2 regions of the Rhizobium sp. AN73 genome follow, and region 1 is predicted to be linked to the other one. Evidence: riboswitches for the same ligand, from Rfam matches in the RefSeq annotation. Region 1 holds a riboswitch; the other holds the start of a gene.
What was found. Region 1 has a riboswitch for cobalamin ahead of bluB (5,6-dimethylbenzimidazole synthase). Riboswitches for the same ligand answer to the same signal wherever they lie in the genome.
Positions count from the first base shown of each region.

Region 2: it holds a riboswitch for cobalamin, as region 1 does, so the genes downstream of both, nrdH (glutaredoxin-like protein NrdH) here and bluB (5,6-dimethylbenzimidazole synthase) in region 1, are expected to answer to the same signal.

Region 1 covers NZ_JARWME010000002.1:937,888-943,354, reverse strand. The annotation lists partial or broken gene RBH10_RS14595 (NADP-dependent malic enzyme) at 1-1,849, shown strand, start outside; gene RBH10_RS14590 (DUF2865 domain-containing protein) at 1,989-3,089, shown strand; gene bluB (5,6-dimethylbenzimidazole synthase) at 3,317-4,033, opposite strand; cobalamin riboswitch at 4,131-4,316, opposite strand; gene RBH10_RS14580 (TolB family protein) at 4,525-5,355, opposite strand.
Region 2 covers NZ_JARWME010000002.1:2,513,943-2,519,409, reverse strand. The annotation lists gene RBH10_RS22345 (ABC transporter permease) at 1-923, shown strand, start outside; gene RBH10_RS22340 (ATP-binding cassette domain-containing protein) at 923-1,705, shown strand; gene RBH10_RS22335 (nucleoside triphosphate hydrolase) at 1,702-2,331, shown strand; cobalamin riboswitch at 2,465-2,690, shown strand; gene nrdH (glutaredoxin-like protein NrdH) at 3,004-3,225, shown strand; gene nrdI (class Ib ribonucleoside-diphosphate reductase assembly flavoprotein NrdI) at 3,238-3,636, shown strand; gene nrdE (class 1b ribonucleoside-diphosphate reductase subunit alpha) at 3,624-5,467, shown strand, end outside.

The DNA of each region.
Region 1 (5,467 bases):
GTTTCGAGGTGGAACGCCAGCTGCGCGAGAAGATGAACATCCCCGTCTTCCACGACGACCAGCACGGCACGGCGATCATCGTCGCCGCCGCCGTTACCAATGCTTTGGAACTGGCCGGAAAATCGCTTTCGAGCGTCAAGATCGTTGCCTCCGGCGCCGGTGCGGCAGCCCTTGCCTGCCTCAACCTGCTCGTCGCCATGGGCGCAAACAAGGACAACATCTGGGTCCACGATATCGAGGGTCTCGTTTATGAGGGCCGTAACACGCTGATGGACGAGTGGAAGGAAGTCTACGCCCAGAAGACCGACAAGCGGGTTCTGGCCGACTCGATCGACGGCGCCGATGTCTTCCTCGGCCTTTCGGCGGCGGGCGTGCTGAAGCCGGAACTGCTGGAGCGCATGGCGGAAAATCCGCTGATCCTCGCTCTCGCCAACCCCAATCCGGAAATCATGCCGGAGGCGGCCCGCGCAGCGCGTCCGGATGCGATGATCTGCACCGGCCGTTCGGATTTCCCGAACCAGGTCAACAACGTTCTCTGCTTCCCCTATATTTTCCGCGGCGCGCTGGATTGCGGCGCAACCACCATCAACGAGGAAATGAAGATGGCCGCCGTGCAGGCCATCGCCGAGCTTGCCCGCGAGGAAGTCTCCGAAGTCGCCGCCAAGGCCTATAGCGGCGAGACGCCGATCTTCGGCCCGAACTACCTCATTCCCTCACCTTTCGATCCGCGCCTCATCCTGCGCATCGCGCCGGCTGTCGCCCGTGCCGCAGCGGCAAGCGGCGTCGCCGCCCGGCCGATCACCGATTTCGAAGCCTATTTCGACCAGCTGAACCGTTTCGTCTGGCGTTCCGGCTTCATCATGAAGCCGGTCTTCAATGCCGCCAAGGCGGCCGAAAAGAAGCGCATCATCTTTGCCGAAGGCGAAGACGAGCGCGTGCTGCGCGCCGCCCAGGTGCTGCTGGAAGAAGGCACCGGCATCCCGATCCTCATCGGCCGTCCGCAGATCATCGAAACGCGCCTGAAGCGCTTCGGCCTGCGCATCCGCCCGCATACGGATTTCGCCGTGGTCAACCCGGAAGACGATCCGCGTTACCGCGACTATGTCGATGATTATTTCGCCCTCGTCGGCCGCGCCGGCATCAACCCGGAAGCCGCCCGCACCATCGTGCGCACCAACTCCACGGTGATCGGCGCCCTTGCGGTGAAGCGCGATGAAGCGGATGCGCTGATCTGCGGCCTCGAAGGCCGTTATGACCGGCACTTGCGCGACGTGAACCAGATCATCGGCAAGCAGGAAGGCGTGCGCTCGTTTGCGGGTCTCAGCCTGCTCATCACCCAGCAGGGCGCGCTGTTCCTCACCGACACCTTCGTCAACAACGATCCGACCTCCGAGGAAGTGGCGGAAATGGCCATTCTCGCGGCCAAGGAAATCCGCCGCTTCGGCATCACGCCGAAGATCGCACTCGCCAGCCATTCCAACTTCGGCTCGCGCGATTCGAAAGCGCCCGCAAAATGCGCCGCGCCCTGAAGATCGTGCAGGCGGCGGCACCGGAACTGGAAGTGGATGGCGAAATGCAGGGCGGCTCCGCACTTTCGGAAGCGCTGCGCAAGCGTGCGATGCCGAACAGCGTGCTGACCGGTGAGGCAAACCTTCTGGTTTTCCCGAACCTCGATGCCGCCAACATCACGCTCGGCGTCACCCGCACGCTGACGGAAGGTCTGCATGTCGGCCCGATCCTGCTCGGCAGCGCCCTGCCCGCCCATATCCTGTCGCCCAGCGTCACCTCGCGCGGCGTCGTCAACATGGCGGCATTTGCCGTCGTGCAGGCATCGCACCCTTCGGTGTGATGTTGCCGGCGTATTAACGCAGTTTTGAACATGCTGTTGCCGCATTGCGGCAACAGCTTATGTTATCTTCCTGAAACATGGATTTCCCGAAGCATAACACCCTCGCCCTGACGCGCGGGATATCGAACGGATCGAACAATTGACCCGGCGCCGCAGCCGCATCATCGGCTTTCTGCTTCCCCTTGTTTTTGTCGCGCCGGCCGCCGCTTTCGCGGACGAGGTCTGCGATACACTCTATGCGCAATTGCGCGAGCCGCCGCGTGTCATCGGCAACACGGCCGAGGTGCGGCGTTACGCCAACGCGCTCACCCGCCAGAACATCGAAATCCGCAAAATCAGGAACGATTTGCGCCGCTACGGCTGCTCATCGGCAAGCGTCACCGTTTATGGCAACCCCAATGCCGATCTCTGCGCGCAGATCAGCGACGCGATGGCGGATGCGCAGAGCGAACGCGACGCCATCATCCGTGACCGTGACGATGCGATGGCGGCCCAGAGCAGCGATGATGGTGACATCCGGCGCCAGCGCATCCTCGCCGCCCTCGATGCCAATGGTTGCGCCGCCATGCCGGACGCAGATACGCAAGTGCCGCCGGCCTCCAACGTGACCCGTTATCCCGAAGCCTTCGGCCAACCGGGCAATCCACAGGGACAGGCAGGGCTTTCGCCCTACCCCAATGCAGCAGCTGAAGGTGGGCTGAGAACGCTGTGCGTACGTACCTGCGATGGCTCGTTTTTCCCCATTGCCTCCAACGCATCACCACTCGATTTCCGCGCCCAGGCAGAACAATGCCAGAAGATGTGCCCCGGCACGGAGACGGAGCTTTATTTCCACTCCATGGCGGATCAGGAAACGGCCGACATGATCTCGGCCGAAACCGGAAAACCCTACAAGGACCTGCCGACCGCCTTTGCCTATAAGAACGCCTCGACAAAAGCGCCGAACTGCGCCTGCAACATGGCCGCTTATCACGAGGAGATGAAGGAGCAGGAGAGCGCCCGGCCGGAAGGTGGAAAACCCTATTCCAGCATCACGACCATTCCGTCACCACAGGGTGACAAGACTGACAAACCCGCTGAGCAGCAGGCCGCAAAGCCGCCGGAACAACCGGTTCCCGAACGCGACTACGACCCGAACAACAGCAACGTCCGCGTCATTGGCCCGAAATTCCTGCCCGACCAGACAGGCCGGATCGACCTGAAGAACCCGGCGCTGAAGGGCATACAGCCGCAGCAATAACGGCGCGGGTGTGCACCCGTTACGAAGCGAGTGAGCACGAAGCTCCCTCATGGTTTGATGGCAAGGTTGGAAAATCTCTCCTTCGTCATGCTCGGGCCTGTCCCGAGCATCTGCAACCTATCGTTTTTTATGACATGTTGGCAGATCCTCGGGACAAGCCCGAGGATGACGTCGAGTATGGATGGAGGTGTGAGCCGTCTAAGGAGCAGGGTTACCCTCCGCGCGCCTTACCGCCCGCCCCAGCGATTGCGAAACACCAGCTCCTCCAGCGGCACCCGCTGCCGCCAGCCCTTCACCGCCAGTTCCGGTTCGGTGTAAAGCGCATCGACGCGGCCGAGGCACAACCATGCGACGATTTCGATGTGGTCGGGAATATCGAGAATGGCGCGAATGTCGCTGTCGTGGAAAATGCTGACCCAGCCGACGCCTATGCCTTCGGCGCGCGCCGCAAGCCAGAGATTCTGGATGGCGCAGACGGTGGAATAGACATCCGTGCGTGGATTGTGGGTGCGGCCCAGCACCACCTTGCCACCGCGTGTCGGGTCGCAGGTGACGCAGATGCTGAGCGGCGCCTTGCGGATGCCCTCCAGCTTCAGGCTGCGATAAAGTGCCTGCTGCTCCCCCTCGAACATCGCCGCCGCCTCGCCATTGGCACGGGCGAACGCAACCCAGGCCGCCTGCCTGACGGCACCATCCGTGATGAGCGTGAAATTCCACGGCTGCATGAAACCGACGGAAGGCGCGGAATGCGCCGCCTTCAGCAAACGCTCGACCACATCGTCCGGCAATGGATCGGGCAGGAACTGGTCGCGCACATCGCGGCGGGTTTCGATGACACGGTAGATCGCCTCGCGCTCCTCCTCGGAAAACGGGCGAGCGGGCGAAAGCGCATAATCGAACGCATTGGCATCGAGTGAACTGGTCGCGAGCGGATCGGTCGGCATCGTCTATCCCCAACAATGCTGGCGCGCCGCCACGAAAACCGGCTCCGGTTTCCGCCTGCACGACACGCTTCTTCAACAACCTGCCGCCGTCCACGCGGGCCAGTCTATCCTGTCAGGCCGGTCTTCTGACTCGGCATCATCCGCCCGCTTTCGCCTTCCCGAATTGCTTCAGTGGCATCAGAAAAAGGGCATCCGCCTCACAGCGCTGGGCACGTTCCGGTTTCGCACCGGATTCCCGATTCTCCCGCCGCAAATGGCGGGCACCTGACGCAAGAACCTATGGGCAAGAAAGCTTGCGAATACAAGCATATTGCAGAGCGATGCGGCAATGTGACCATGGCGAGCCCCCTCCACCTCCGTCATTCCGGCCTTGAGCGGAAATCCAGCCAGCCCAAGTCCTTGGGCTGAAAAGAATCCTTTCGCCGCGCAGACGCGCGTCGGCTGGATGCCGGATCAAGTCCGGCATGACGGAAGCAGCACTCCTTATCACATCACTCCACGGGGAAATAACGCACATAGGCGAACTCGTCACCATCGGGTGACCAGTTGGGCGAGTTCATCGTTCCCTGCCCGCCAAACAGCTCGAACAGCGTTTCGACATTGCCGCCATCCAGGTCCATCAACCGCACGCGTACATCAAGATCGCGCGGATGGTCGAAGACATCGGCGTCATAGGAGACGAACACCACCTTGTCCCCCTTGGGAGACGGATGCGGGAACCAGTCGCCATAGGCACTGTCGGTGATGCGCTCGACGGCCGAGCCATCCACCCGCACGCGCCAGATCTGCATCAGGCCGGTGCGGCTGGAATTGAAATAGATCCACCCGCCATCCGGCGAATAATCCGGCCCGTCATTGCGGCCCTCACCACGGGTAAGGCGCGTCTCAACACCGCTGTCTATGTCCATGGAATAGATATCGAAAACCTGATCGCGAATGCCGCAATAGGTGAAACTTTTCCCGTCCGGCGACCAACCGTGCCAGTAGGAAGGAAGGTTCTTCGTCATCAGCCGCGGCGTGCCGCCCGTGGACGGTAAAAGATAGATGGCGCTCTTGCCGAACTCCACCTTGTCGGAAATGGCATACAGCGAACCATCAGGCGAAATGCCGTGGTCGTTGTTGCAGATCGTAGCAAAGCCGGTATCGACCTTCTCCGGCGAAGTATCACCGGCAAGAGACAACCGATAGAGCAGCCCTTCAGCGTTCAACAGCAGATATTTTCCGTCCGGCGACCAGTTCGGCGCCTCGAACAGCGCAGGCGTCTGCCAGATCACCCGCATCTGTCGGGTGCGGATGTTGAAGATTTCGATGGAACTGCGCATGCTGCCTCCCCGGCCTGTCGATAGTCTGGATCGGGACGTGACGCAGATATTCCATTTGCATCCACCGCCGCCGTGATTATGATCCTATTGCCGCAGGCACCGTCCTGCAAAT
Region 2 (5,467 bases), 1.6 Mb from region 1:
TTCTGGTGCTGTCGCTGACTGTCTTTGGCATTACCCTGGGCGGCAAGTTTTTCTCGGCCTTCTCGCTGACCCTTATTCTTCAGCAGGTGGCAATCGTCGGCATTGTCGGTGCGGCGCAGTCGCTGGTCATTCTGACCGCAGGTATCGATCTTTCGGTCGGTGCGATCATGGTTCTCTCCTCCGTCATCATGGGGCAGTTTACGTTCCGTTATGGTCTGCCCGCGGAGCTTTCGATTATTTGCGGCCTCGCAGTCGGTGCATTTTGTGGCTTTATTAACGGTGTGCTGGTGTCGCGCATGCGGTTGCCGCCCTTCATCGTCACGCTCGGCATGTGGCAGATCGTATTGGCTACCAATTTCCTCTATTCGGCCAACGAAACGATCCGCGCACAGGACATCGTCCAACAGGCGCCCATTCTCCAGTTCTTCGGCAACAATATCCGTATCGGCAGCGCCGTTTTCACCTATGGCGTCATTGCCATGGTTCTGCTCGTTGCCCTGCTCTGGTATGTGCTTAACCGCACCGCCTGGGGTCGACATCTCTATGCGGTGGGTGACGATCCTGATGCAGCCGAACTTGCCGGCGTTAACGTCAAGCGCATGCTGACGACCGTCTACACACTTTCCGGGCTTATCTGCGCCTTCGCGGGCTGGGCTCTCATCGGCCGCATCGGCTCGGTATCGCCGACTGCCGGTCAGTTCGCCAACATCGAATCCATCACCGCGGTGGTCATCGGCGGCATCTCGCTGTTCGGCGGACGCGGCTCGATCATGGGCATGATCTTCGGCGCCCTGATTGTTGGCGTCTTTTCACTTGGCCTGCGGCTTATCGGAACCGACCCGCAGTGGACATATCTGTTGATCGGCGTCCTCATCATCATGGCTGTCGCAATCGACCAGTGGATCAGAAAGGTAGCAGGCTGATGACAAGAGAACCTATCCTCACAGCACGCAATCTCGTCAAACGCTACGGTCGCGTGACTGCGCTCGACAATGCCGATTTCGACCTTTATCCGGGCGAAATCCTTGCCGTCATCGGTGATAACGGTGCTGGCAAATCCTCTCTCATCAAGGCGATTTCCGGTGCGGTGACACCCGATGAAGGCGAGATCAGGCTGGAAGGCAAGCCGGTGCAGTTCCGCTCGCCGATCGAGGCGCGCAAGGCGGGCATCGAAACCGTCTATCAGAACCTTGCGCTGTCTCCAGCATTGTCCATAGCCGACAATATGTTTCTCGGCCGTGAAATCCGGAAACCCGGTATTCAGGGAAGCCTGTTCAGGGCGCTGGACCGCCCGGCGATGGAAAAGTTCGCTCGCGAGAAGCTGTCGGAACTCGGCCTGATGACGATCCAGAATATCAATCAGGCGGTGGAAACCCTTTCCGGTGGCCAGCGACAGGGTGTTGCGGTGGCGCGTGCGGCCGCATTCGGTTCCAAGGTCGTCATCCTTGACGAACCGACGGCAGCGCTCGGTGTCAAGGAAAGCCGCCGTGTTCTCGAGCTCATTCTGGATGTGCGCTCGCGCGGACTGCCGATCGTTCTCATCTCGCATAACATGCCACATGTTTTCGAGGTTGCGGACCGCATCCACATTCACCGGCTTGGTAAGCGTTTGTGCGTCATCAATCCGAAGGATTATTCGATGTCCGATGCCGTCGCCTTCATGACCGGCGCCAAGGAAGCGCCAAAGGAAACGCTTGCCGCATGACGCTGAAGCTTGAAACGATCGTCGAAGACGTTCTTCGGCGGGCTGAGGATAAATCTCGCTTTATCATTGCGATTGCCGGTCCCCCTGGGGCCGGCAAATCCACGCTGGCAGAGGCTCTGTGCGGCGCCCTCGTGACGCGGGGCGAGGCGGCGGCTGTTCTGCCTATGGATGGCTTCCATATGGATAACGGCATTCTCGAAGAGCGGGGACTTTTGCCGCGAAAGGGTGCGCCGGAAACCTTCGATGTGCGCGGCTTTCTCGATATCGTCTCCGCTGTCCGTCAGAGCGGGCAGGAGGTTCTTGTCCCGGTTTTTGATCGCTCTCGCGAAATAGCCATTGCCTCCGCCCGCGCCATCGCGCCGGAGACCCGTTTCATCCTTGCCGAAGGCAACTACCTGCTGCTGAACGAGGCGCCGTGGACGAAGCTCTCCGTCAGCTTCGATCTCGCCATCTTCGTGGGTCCATCTGTTGCGGTGCTCGAGGACCGCCTGCGGCAAAGATGGCAGGGCTACGGTCTCGATGCGACTGAGATCCACGCCAAGCTTTTCGAAAACGATCTTCCCAACGGAAAACGGGTGATCGAGAACTCTCGGCCTGCCGATATTCACATCGATATCTGGGAATAGGCCAACCCTTCCCGTTCCGTGGGTGACAGCGAGCATTCGCTGTTAAGCCTTCATTGACCATGTGTTGAATCTTTTTGATCCACAGGGTGGGGCTTTTGTGTGTCTAATTATTGACGAAAAAATTTCCTCATATACTATATGTGGTGTTCGAGGTTCTTCCGATCTCGCAAGTGTCGGGAGCTAAGACGGGAATTCGGTGCGCAACGCCATCATGGCCGAGCAATGCCGAAACTGCCCCCGCAACTGTAAGCGGTGAGCATCGTTCCGATTTGGGTCACTGGAGCCGAGGGCTCCGGGAAGGCCGGGATAGATGTTTTGACCCGCAAGTCAGGAGACCTGCCTTGAGCGAAAACGTCCACGGGCGGGGTGTCCGGAAGGAAGGTGTATGACGCAAATGAATTGCGTGCGCCCTTTTCTGCCCCCTTCCAGAACAAGCTTCGGGGTGAAGTCATGCCAGTGCATTTTTTTAAGTTCCTGCGCTCGTCGGCGTAGAGAGTGATCTTACGTGGCCCGGAGCATTTCCAGGAAAAGTGGACCCCGGTTTTACGTCCGGAAATGCAACAAAACGCTCCAAGCCGCAACTCGCCTGAATGACAGATCCATCGCCACCCGATTGCGATTGCAATCGGCAATGTTGAGCCGTGCGCAAAAGCGGCTTCGAAAGAGGAAATCATGAACGTCACCGTTTACAGCAAACCCGCCTGCGTCCAATGCACCGCCACCTATCGCGCGCTCGATCGCATCGGCGTCAGCTACGAGATCATCGATATCTCCGAAGATGCGGATGCGCTCGATCACGTTCGTGGCCTCGGTTACATGCAGGTTCCTGTCGTCGTCGCCGGCGAACGCCATTGGGCGGGTTTCCGGCCGGACATGATCGGCTCGATCAGCTGAGGAGGCGGCGCGATGGGGCTGATCGTCTATTATTCCAGCCGGTCCGAGAACACTCATCGCTTCCTTCTAAAGTTGGGGCGGCGAGTGCTTCGCCTGCCGCTCGGCGCCGAGGAGGACGTGCCTCAGGTGTCGGAGCCCTATGTTCTCGTCACCCCCACCTATGGGGGCGGCGGCATTAAAGGAGCGGTGCCGAAACCGGTCATCCGGTTTTTGAACGAGCCCTCCAACCGACATCTCATTCGCGGCGTCATCGCGGCGGGAAATACGAATTTTGGCGCAGCTTTCGCATCTGCCGGAGATATCGTGTCGCGTAAATGCGCGGTGCCGTTTCTCTATCGCTTCGAGCTTCTCGGCACGGAGGAAGATGTCGCCAACGTCAATCATGGATTGGAACGATTTTGGACACGCTGACCTCGAATGCCGCGCGCAACAAGGATGCCAAACCGCCGGCGTCCGTAACCCAGAAACCGCTGGATGTGGGCCTGGATTATCACGCGCTGAACGCGATGCTGAATCTTTACGATAGCGAAGGGAAAATCCAGCTCGACAAGGACCGTCTTGCGGCGCGGCAATATTTCCTCCAGCACGTCAACCAGAACACCGTCTTTTTCCATAACCTCAGGGAAAAGCTCGATTACCTGGTGACGGAGGGATATTACGAGCAGGAGGTGCTGGACCAGTATTCCTTCAATTTCGTCCGTGACCTTTACGACGAGGCCTATGCCAGAAAGTTCCGCTTCCCGACTTTTCTCGGCGCTTTCAAATATTACACCTCCTATACGCTGAAGACTTTCGACGGGAAGCGTTATCTGGAGCGTTATGAGGACCGCGTCTGCATGGTGGCGCTGGCTCTGGCGCGCGGTGACGAGAAACTTGCCCGCGATCTGATGGATGAAATCATTTCCGGCCGCTTCCAGCCGGCAACCCCGACCTTTCTCAACGCCGGCAAGAAAAGCCGCGGTGAACTGGTCTCGTGTTTTCTGCTGCGCGTGGAAGACAATATGGAGAGCATCGGCCGCTCCATCAATTCGGCGCTGCAGCTTTCCAAACGCGGTGGTGGCGTGGCGCTGTCCCTGACCAATATTCGCGAATTCGGAGCGCCGATCAAGCAGATCGAAAACCAGTCATCCGGCGTCATTCCTGTCATGAAGCTGCTGGAAGACAGTTTTTCCTATGCCAACCAACTCGGCGCACGCCAGGGTGCCGGCGCGGTCTATCTGCACGCCCACCATCCGGATATCATGCGTTTCCTTGATACGAAGCGCGAAAACGCCGACGAAAAAATCCGCATCAAGACCCTGTCGCTCGGGGTTGTGATCCCCGATATCACCTTCGAACTCGCCCGCAACAACGAGGATATGTATCTGTTCTCGCCCTATGATGTGGAGCGGGTCTATGGCGTGCCGTTGACCGAGATTTCGGTCAGCGAGAAGTATCAGGAAATGGTCGCCGACAGCCGCATCCGTAAGAAGAAGATGAAGGCGCGCGAGTTCTTTCAGGTGATCGCCGAAATTCAGTTCGAGAGCGGTTATCCCTACATCATGTTCGAGGATACGGTGAACCGCGCCAATCCGATCGCGGGCCGCATCAGCATGAGCAATCTCTGCTCGGAAATCCTGCAGGTCAGCGAAGCGAGCGAGTTCAATGCCGATCTGTCCTACAGCCATATGGGCAAGGATATTTCCTGTAATCTCGGCTCGCTCAACATTGCCTCGGCAATGGATTCGACCGATTTCGGCAAGACCATCGAGACCTCCATCCGGGCTTTGACGGCTGTTTCGGATATGAGCCACATTTCCTCGGTTCCGTCAGTGGAAAAGGGCAATGACGCCAGCCACGCCATCGGCCTTGGCCAGATGAACCTGCACGGTTATCTGGCGCGCGAACGCATCTTCTACGGTTCCGAGGAAGGCATCGATTTCACCAATATCTACTTCTATACGGTGACCTATCACGCCATCCGCGCCAGCAATCGGCTTGCCGTGGAAAGGGGCCAGAGCTTCAGGGGATTTGAAAATTCCAAATACGCCTCGGGCGATTATTTCGACAAATATACCGACCGGGAATGGCTGCCCGCGACCGAAAAGGTAAAGGAGCTGTTCGAAAAGGCTGGCATTTCCATCCCGACGCAGGAGGACTGGAAGGCGTTGAAGCAGGCCGTCATGGCGTCTGGCCTCTATAACCAGAACCTTCAGGCCGTACCGCCCACCGGCTCGATCTCCTATATCAACCACTCGACATC